One region of the Micromonospora sp. WMMD1274 genome, then DNA from elsewhere that is predicted to be linked to it. Evidence: riboswitches for the same ligand, from Rfam matches in the RefSeq annotation. Region 1 holds a riboswitch; the other holds the start of a gene.

The links. Region 1 has a riboswitch for glycine ahead of gcvT (glycine cleavage system aminomethyltransferase GcvT). Riboswitches for the same ligand answer to the same signal wherever they lie in the genome.
Region 2: linked by a shared signal. The riboswitch ahead of gcvP (aminomethyl-transferring glycine dehydrogenase) and the one ahead of gcvT (glycine cleavage system aminomethyltransferase GcvT) in region 1 are both predicted to bind glycine.

The regions. Positions count from the first base shown of each region.
Region 1 is NZ_JBMHMG010000001.1:317,385-322,170, reverse strand. It holds gene ACN27D_RS01140 (collagenase) at 1-507, shown strand, start outside; gene ACN27D_RS01135 (LysR family transcriptional regulator) at 613-1,575, shown strand; glycine riboswitch at 1,679-1,767, shown strand; glycine riboswitch at 1,768-1,862, shown strand; gene gcvT (glycine cleavage system aminomethyltransferase GcvT) at 1,907-3,031, shown strand; gene gcvH (glycine cleavage system protein GcvH) at 3,064-3,441, shown strand; gene glyA (serine hydroxymethyltransferase) at 3,449-4,717, shown strand.
Region 2 is NZ_JBMHMG010000001.1:6,804,348-6,809,133, reverse strand. It holds gene ACN27D_RS32165 (DivIVA domain-containing protein) at 1-379, shown strand, start outside; gene ACN27D_RS32160 (NAD(P)H-binding protein) at 429-1,085, opposite strand; gene ACN27D_RS32155 (NAD-dependent protein deacetylase) at 1,251-2,093, shown strand; glycine riboswitch at 2,151-2,241, shown strand; gene gcvP (aminomethyl-transferring glycine dehydrogenase) at 2,315-4,786, shown strand, end outside.

The DNA.
Region 1 (4,786 bases):
ATTGCCTCCCGGCAGTGGAGCTTCGGTGACGGAAGCACTTCGTCGGCCACCAACCCGAGCAAAACCTACGCGGCGGCTGGCACCTACACGGTCTCCCTGACGGTCACCGACAACCAAGGAGCGACTGCGAAATCCTCTCAGACGATCTCGGTCTCGGCGGGTGGAGGAAGCACTCTGCCGGAGTGCACCGGTGCGGATACACGCACCCTCGACCGTAACTGTCAGCGCAGCGGGCGCTCCGCAACGGCCGGCAACTACGACTACCTCTACATCTACCTGCCTGCGGGTGTCAGCACCCTCACTGTTGGCGTGGTCGGCGGCACGGGCAACTGCGATCTCTACTACAGCCCGTCCAGTTGGGCCACCATCAGCAACGCTACCCGCTCCTCGACCGGTGCCGGCAATGACGAGTCTCTGGCCATCGCCAGTCCGGCCGCCGGCTACCACTACATCAGCCTGTATGGGAAGACCTCCTGCGCGGGCGCAACGATAAGTACCCGCTACTGAACCAACCGTGACGAATGCAGGCGCGCCGCCCGATCGGGAGACCGGGCGGCGCGCCCGCTTGACCTGCCGCCGAACCTGCCCGCCGCCGCGTGCATAATCTCGGTCATGGGCATCGATGTGCGCCACCTGCGGGCGATCAGTGCCATTGCAGAGGCCGGAAGCGTGACGGGTGCCGCCGCCCTCCTGGGCATGTCGCAGCCAGCGCTGACGGCGCAGGTGCATCGGATTGAGAAGATGCTCGGAGGCCCGCTGTTCGTCCGTAGCCGCAGCGGCATGCACCCGACCGAGCTTGGCAAGCAGGTGCTCCGGCGTGCCCACGTCGTGCTGGCAGAGGTGGATGCGCTTGTTGAGGATTTCGGCGACCGGCACCCCATCCCTGGTCTGCTGCGGATCGGAACCGTTCACATCGCATGCGCGGGGAGTCTCGTGCGCCGCATTGCGGAGGTGTTCCCGGATCCGGAGATTGCGCTGCAGATCGAGCCGTCCTCGCGGCTGTTGGTAGAGGCGCTTAACCGCGGCCAGCTAGATGCCGCGTTGCTAGGCATCCTCGAGGGTTTTGAGGTGCCGATCGGCCCGACACTCACTGCTCGGCCGCTGGTGCCCCGCTACCCGATCTTCGTCGCCATGTCCGCATCTCACCCGCAGGCCCGCCGAGAGCAGGTGAAATTGGCTGACCTTCGAGACGAATCCTGGGTGTGCCCGCCAGGACCGGACGACGGCTCTCTCGCCTCATTGCGGCGAGCCTGTCGGGCGGCGGGCTTTGAGCCGAAGATCCGGTACGAGGCGCCGAGCGGTGCCGCGCACCCGTTGGTGGCAGCCGGAGACGGAGTTCGGCTGGTCGACCCGTCCTGGGCTCCGGCTGCGGGGACTCGGGTGCTGCCCCTGCAGGGCGAGCCGCAGCTGCTGGCAAGACTGGTGGTGGTCTGGCGGCGTGATGCTCTGACGAACGAGCAGAGCTCCGTGCTGTTCCGTGCCGTCGGTCGAGCCTACCTAGATCACGTGCACGACAACCCCGCCTTCGCTCAGTGGTGGCAGGATAACCCCCATGCTCACCACATGGTGCAGTAGGCGTGAGGACTCGGCCGCCGACCGAGCACTGGGCTGGATGATGTTGACGTGGTGCACGCCATCGCCTAACCTGCGATAGGTTCATAACTACATAGGCACCATTCGAACCTGCGCGGGAGAGCCTCCGTCATGCGGAGCGCCGAAGGAGCAAACTCCCAAGAAACTCTCAGGCCCCATTACCGCGCGGGCAAGGTGAACTCTGGAAAGCAGACGACCATTCGTCTCACCCACGGTGCAAGCCGCTGCCCCAGCGGTGAAGCTCTCAGGTCAATGACAGAGCGGGAGGCCCCCAACCGTTCGACGCCCGTGCGTCGAGACGAGGAGAGCCTCCATGCACGACGGTCCCGCGAACCTGCTTCGCTCACCGCTGCACGCCCTGCATGTAGCGCTCGGCGCGCGATTTACCGAGTTCAGCGGCTGGTGGATGCCGCTCCGCTACGGAAGCGAAATCGCGGAGCATCGGATTGTACGTGAACAGGCCGGCCTCTTCGACCTCAGTCATATGGGCCAGCTTGAGGTTGCGGGTCCCGAAGCCGCCTCGGCCCTAGACTATGCCCTGGTCGGCCACCTCTCAGCGATGCAAGTCGGCGGCGCCCGTTACACCATGCTCTGCGAGGCGACGGGCGGCGTGTTGGACGACCTCGTCGCCTATCGCCTCGCATCCGACCGGTATCTGCTAGTCGTCAACGCCGTCAACACGCGAACCGCGTATCAGGCACTGAAGGACCGCTGCGCACACTACGCGGCCGCAGTCACCGACCGGACCAATGAGCGGGCCATCATCGCCGTGCAGGGTCCACGTGCCGCCGCTGTCGTAGAAGGCCTGACCGATACCGCGGTCAACGATCTCCGCTACTACACCGCAACAACGTCGACCATCCATGGTCGCCCAACGTTGGTCGCTCGCACCGGATATACCGGGGAGGACGGCTTCGAGCTGCTCGTCGATGCTAAGGACGCTTCTGGCATCTGGACACTGGCACTTGCAGCCGGACGACGCCACGGCCTGTCGCCGACAGGGCTGGCCTGCCGCGACTCGCTCCGCATCGAGGCCGGAATGCCGCTGTACGGCTCCGAAATCGATCGAGAAGCAACCCCCTTTGACGCCGGACTGGGACGGGTGGTTTCCTTCGACAAAGCTGGCGACTTCGTCGGGCGGGCCGCGCTGATGGAGGTGCGCAAGGCAGGGGCAGCGCGCCGACTCGTGGGTCTCGTCACCGCTGGACAAAGAGTTCCACGCGCAGGCCATCAGGTCGTAACGCTGACCGACGTCGGCCTGGGCGAGCCTGTTGGCATCGTCACCAGCGGTATCCCTTCGCCGGTGCTGAAACGACCGGTCGCGATGGCCAGCATCCAATCCAGCACTGATGAGAAAGCACGCTTTGCCGTGATCATCCGGGGAACCGCCGAGCCGGTCCAGATTACCCCCCTTCCCTTCTACCGCCGTCCGCGGTGACCCGCGGCCAGAACTCACGAGGACACAGCGATATGAACGTGCCGAAGCATCTCAGGTACAGCATCAACCACGAATGGGTCAACGAGTCCGTCGATCCGGCAGAGGTGGGAATCACCGCGTTTGCAGCCACCGCGCTCGGAGATGTGATCTATGTGGAGTTGCCTGAGCCGGGAAACCACCTGACTGCTGGCGACGCATGCGGAGAAGTAGAGTCCACGAAATCGGTGGCCGAGTTGTATCTGCCCGTCAGCGGTGAGGTCGTTGCCGTCAACGAGGAGGTTCTCGCAGATCCGAGTCTTATCGGTGCCGACCCGTACGGCAAAGGCTGGCTCGTGCGCGTTCGGCTAGCGGAGGCGCCACCACTGATGTCCTCGGATGAATACCTCGCCTTCTGCAACGAGTCTCGGTAGGTAGAAAATGGCATCCTTCGACGACGACCTAGCCGACCTCGATCCGGCGATCGCTGAAGCGGTGGCCGGCGAACTGCGGCGTCAGCAAGAGAGCCTGGGCATGATCGCATCGGAGAACTTAGCGCCCCGAGCGGTCCTCCAGGCGCAGGGATCGGTCCTCACCAACAAGTACGCGGAGGGGTACCCCGGGCGGCGTTACTACAGTGGATGCGAGTACATCGACGATATTGAACGCCTGGCAACTGAGCGAGTCAAGCGTTTGTTTGCTGCCACATATGCCAATGTGCAACCACACTCCGGATCTCAGGCAAACGCCGCGGTCATGGCTGCGCTGCTCAAACCGGGCGATACCATTCTCGGGCTGGACCTTGCCCACGGGGGCCATTTGACACATGGCATGCGCATCAACTACTCGGGCCGGCTGTACCGGGCCGTGAGCTATCACGTGAACGTAACCGATTGCTTGGTCGACATGGATGAGGTCGAAGAGTTGGCACGGGAGCACCGACCGAAGATGCTCATCGCTGGCTGGTCGGCTTACCCTAGAACGCTCGACTTCGCTCGGTTCCGGCGAATTGCCGACGAGGTGGGAGCTCTACTTCTCGTAGACATGGCACATTTCGCTGGCCTGGTGGCGGCTAGGCTGCATCCCAACCCGGTGCCTCATGCACACGTCGTCACTCTGACCACGCACAAGACCCTCGGCGGCCCCCGAGGTGGCGCGATCCTTAGCGCGGACCCCGACATGGCGCGGCGGCTAGACTCTGCTGTTTTCCCAGGCCAGCAAGGTGGTCCGCTGGCGCACGTCGTGGCGGCGAAAGCGGTTGCATTCCGGATCGCCAGCGACCCGCAGTTTCAAGACCAGCAGCGGCGTGCCCTAACGGGAGCGAAAATCGTTGCTGATCGGCTCAACGCTGCCGACATGTTGAAGGCCGGCATCCGTGTGGTCACCGGAGGCACCGACGTGCATCTGGTGCTGGTCGACCTAAGCCAGGCGAACCTCGACGGGGCGCAGGCTGAGCGGCTGCTGCAGAACGTTGGCATCACTGTCAACCGCAACGCCGTGCCCTTTGACCCACGTCCACCTATGGTCACCTCCGGGCTGCGGATCGGCACGTCAGGACTGGCCGCTCGCGGGTTTTCTGACGCCGATTTTACGGAAGTAGCTGACATCATCGCTGCCACTTTGGTCAGTGCGGAGGCAGGTGCAGCACTGCGCACGCGAGTCGCTCGCCTCGTGGATCGTCACCCGCTCTATTCCGGGCGAGCGTTCTGACCACACGCCTACGCGGCCGCCCATGGTGGTGTCGTCGCCTCGTCGTTCGCTGTCACCATTCGGTAGCAG
Region 2 (4,786 bases), 6.5 Mb from region 1:
CAACCTGTTGTCGGCGGCGCAGCGGGAGGCCGAGCAGATCATCGCGCAGGCCCACGACTACGCGCGCCGGGTCGCCGAGTACGCCCGTACCCAGTACGAGAGTTACATGCGGGCGGCGGCGGAGGAGGCGAAGCGGGAGGCCGAGCGGGCGGTGACGGAGTACCGCAGCGCGGCCGGGAGCGGCTTCGACGACTCGGTGGCCACGCGCGAGGCGTTGCGGATCTTCGGCGAGATGATGATCTCGCACATGCAGGCGGCGGCCCGGCACCTCGACGACGGCAGTGAGCAGTTGTCGCGCACGATGGAGCGGATCGCCCGGGAGCTGCCGCAGGGCGGCGGGGGCCCGCCGCAGCCGGCGTTGTCCCGCCACCAGCGTTGACCGGCGTCCCGGTCCGCCGCGGCGGGCGGGCCGGGACGTACGCGGTGGGTCAGGCGGTGACGGCGTCGATCGCCTCGGCGATGGGGCTGTCTCCGCCGACGAGTTCCAGGGTGTGCCCGGCGGTGGCCGGGGCGTACAGCAGGGCGAGCAGGACCCGGGCCACGTCGGCGCGGCTGATCGCGCCGGGTTCGGCGTGCCGGGCCAGGGTGATCCGGCCCGCGGGTTCGTCGTCGGTGAGGCGGCCGGGCCGCAGCACCGTCACGTCGAGGTCCCGTGCGGTGACGTCGTCCTCGGCGGCCTTCTTGGCCCGCAGGTACGCCGCCCACACGTCGTCGGTGCCGTCGGCGGGCGCGGCGTCCACGCCCATGGAGGAAACCAGCAGGTAGCGGCGTACCCCGGCCTGGACGGCGGCGTCGGCGAGGAGCACGGCGGCGCCCCGGTCGACGGTGTCCTTGCGGGCGGCGCCGCTGCCGGGTCCGGCGCCGGCGGCGAACACGACCGCGTCGGCGCCGGCGAGGTGGGCGGCGAGGGTGTCGACGTCGGTGTGTTCCAGGTCGCACACGACGGGTTCGGCGCCGCCGGCGCGCAGGGCGGCGGCGTGGTCGGGGTTGCGGATCAGTCCGAGCGCGGTGTCTCCGCGTCCGGCCAGTTCCCGCTCCAGCAGTTTGGCGATCTTTCCGTGCCCTCCGGCGATGACGACGCGCATGCGCTCAACCTAGCCCGCCACACCGGCCCCCGCCGGGCGACCGGCCTCGTCGATCATGAGGTTGGCGGTACGACACGCCGTGCCGCACCACCGCCAACTCCATGATCAACGGGGCTAGGGCGGGCGGGAGGGGCGGTCAGCGGCGCGGCGAGGGACGATGGACGGGTGAGTGAGGCGTTCGAGGAACTGGCACGGCTGGTGGCCGCCGGGGACGTGGTGGTGCTCAGCGGCGCGGGCCTGTCCACCGAGTCGGGCATTCCGGACTACCGGGGGCCCAGCGGCGCGGCGCGCCGGCACACCCCGATGACGTACCAGGAGTTCACCCGGGATCCGCTGGCGCGGCGGCGGTACTGGGCGCGCAGCCACCTGGGCTGGCAGATGATCGCCCGGGCGGCGCCCAACGACGGGCACCGGGCGGTGGCCCGGTTGCAGGCGGCCGGGCTGCTCGGCGGGATCATCACCCAGAACGTCGACGGGCTGCACACCGCCGCCGGCGCCACCGGCGTGATCGAGCTGCACGGCCGTCTCGACGAGGTGACGTGCCTGGACTGCGGCAACGCCACCGGCCGCGACGAGCTGCACCGGCGCCTGTCGGAGGCGAACCCGGGCTTCGACGCGCGGGTGGCGCGCGTCAACCCCGACGGCGACGTGGACCTGCCCGACGACGCGGTGACCGGGTTCCGCACCGTCGACTGCGGCCTCTGCGGCGCCGGCATGCTGAAACCGGACGTGGTGTTCTTCGGTGAGACGGTCCCCGCCCCGCGGGTCGCGGACTGTTTCGCGCTCGTCGAGCGGGCCCGGGCGCTGCTGGTGCTCGGGTCGTCGTTGACGGTGATGTCGGGGCGGCGGTTCGTGCTGCGGGCGGCCCGCCACGGCATCCCGGTGGCGATCGTCAACCGGGGCGTCACCCGCGGTGACACCTACGCGGCGCTGCGGCTGGACGCCCCGCTGGGCGCCACCCTGTGCGCGCTGGCCGACCGGGTGGCGGCGGCGCCGGCGCCGGTGTGATCAACCCCCGGGACATGAGCCGGAAACACGCCCGCTGGTAGCGTTGGGGGTGCCGGTACCACCCACGTGGGAGAGACCGTCTACCCGACGGCGCCGAAGGGGCAGATTCTCCCCGGAACCTCTCAGGCAAAAGGACCACGTGGGCAGGCGCTGTGGAGCGCGTCAGCGCGACTCAGGGGGAGGCCGACCCGTCGACCTCGCCCCACCAAGGAGCGCAGCGCATGACCGCAGAGCAGTTCGCCGACCGGCACATCGGTCCCGGCCGCGACGACGAGCGCCGGATGCTGGACACCGTCGGTTACGGCTCCGTCGACGAGCTGATGGACGCCGCGATCCCCGAGGTGATCCGCTGGCACGGCACCCTGGACCTGCCCGCCCCGGCGAGCGAGCGGGAGGCGATCGCCGAGCTGCGCGCCCTGGCGTCGCGTAACACAGTCGCCGTGTCCATGATCGGCCTGGGCTACCACGGCACGCACACCCCGGCGGTGATCCGCCGCAACGTGCTGGAGAACCCGGCCTGGTACACCGCGTACACGCCGTACCAGCCGGAGATCAGCCAGGGCCGGCTGGAGGCGCTGCTGAACTTCCAGACCATGGTCACCGACCTGACCGGTCTGGTCACCGCGAACGCCTCGATGCTCGACGAGGGCACCGCCGCGGCCGAGGCGATGACGCTCGCCCGCCGCGCGTCCAGGAGCAAGAGCCCGGTGTACGTGGTCGACGCCGACGCGCTGCCGCAGACCGTCGCGGTGATCGCCAGCCGCGCCGAGCCGCTCGGCATCGAGGTGCGCGTGGTCGACGTCGAGCGCGACGAGCTGCCGGCGGAGTTCTTCGGCCTGCACCTGCAGTACCCGGGCGCGTCCGGCGCGGTCCGGGACCACCGCGCCCTGGTCGAGGCGGCGCACGGGGTGGGCGCGCTGGTGACGGTGGCGGCGGATCTGCTGGCGTTGACGCTGCTGCGCCCGCCGGGTGAGATCGGCGCCGACATCGCCGCGGGCACCACGCAGCGCTTCGGCGTACCGATGGGCTTCGGCGGGCCGCACGCCGGTTACCTGGCGGTGCGTTCGGGCCTGGAGCGGATGCTGCCGGGCCGGCTGGTCGGGGTGTCCCGCGACGCCGACGGCAACCCGGCGTACCGGCTGGCGTTGCAGACCCGCGAGCAGCACATCCGGCGGGAGAAGGCGACGAGCAACATCTGCACCGCGCAGGTGCTGCTCGCGGTGATGGCCGGCATGTACGCCGTCTACCACGGCCCGGACGGCCTGCGGGCCATCGCCCGGCGTACCCACGAGGCGGCGGCGCGGCTCGCGGCCGGGCTGCGCGCCGGCGGCGTCGAGGTCGCGGACGTCGCGTTCTTCGACACCGTCACCGCGATCGTGCCGGGCCGCGCCGCCGACGTGGTGGCCGCGGCGGCGGCGCGCAACGTGAACCTGCGGCTGGTCGACGCCGACCGGGTCGGCGTCTCCTGCGACGAGACCACCACGCCCGCGCACCTGCACGCGGTGTGGGCGGCGTTCGGCGTCGACGGGTTCGACGGCGACGCCGACGCGGGCCTGCCGGACGGGCTGGCCCGCACGTCGGGGTTCCTCACCCACCCGGTGTTCCACACCCACCACTCGGAGACGGCGATGCTGCGGTACCTGCGCCGCCTGGCCGACTTCGACTACGCGCTGGACCGCGGCATGATCCCGCTGGGGTCGTGCACCATGAAGCTCAACGCCACCACCGAGATGGAGCCGATCACCTGGCCGGAGTTCGCGCACCTGCACCCGTTCGCGCCGGACGAGCAGACCGCCGGGTACCGGGAGCTGATCGCGCAACTGGAGGGCTGGCTGGCCGAGGTGACCGGCTACGACGCGGTCAGCGTGCAGCCCAACGCCGGGTCGCAGGGTGAGCTGGCCGGGCTGCTGGCGATCCGCGCCTACCACCGGGAGCGCGGCGAGGGTCACCGTGACGTGTGCCTGATCCCGTCGTCGGCGCACGGCACCAACGCCGCGTCGGCGGTGATGGCCGGCATGCGGGTGGTGGTGGTCGGCTGCGACGCCGACGGCAACGTCGACCTGGTCGACCTCGACGCGAAGATCGACAAGCACCGGGACGCGCTCGCCGCGATCATGGTGACGTACCCGTCGACGCACGGCGTCTACGAGACCGGCATCGCCCAGTTGTGCGCGAAGGTCCACGACGCGGGCGGTCAGGTGTACGTCGACGGCGCGAACCTCAACGCGCTGGTCGGGTTCGCCAAGCCGGGCCGGTTCGGGGCGGACGTGTCGCACCTGAACCTGCACAAGACGTTCTGCATTCCGCACGGCGGCGGCGGCCCGGGTGTGGGCCCGGTGGCGGTGCGCTCACACCTGGCGCCGTTCCTGCCCGGTGACCCCCTCGGTGCGCGCGCCGACGGGCGGCCGGCGATCTCGGCGGCGAACCACGGGTCGGCGGGGATCCTGCCGATCCCGTGGGCGTACCTGCGGATGATGGGCGCCGACGGGCTGGCCCGCGCCACCGGCGTGGCGGTGCTGGCGGCGAACTACGTGGCGGCGCGGCTGCGCAACCACTTCCCGGTGCTGTACGCCGGCAACAAGGGCCTGGTCGCGCACGAGTGCATCCTGGACCTGCGGCCGCTGACCAAGGCCACCGGTGTGAGCGTGGACGACGTGGCGAAGCGGCTGATCGACTACGGCTTCCACGCGCCG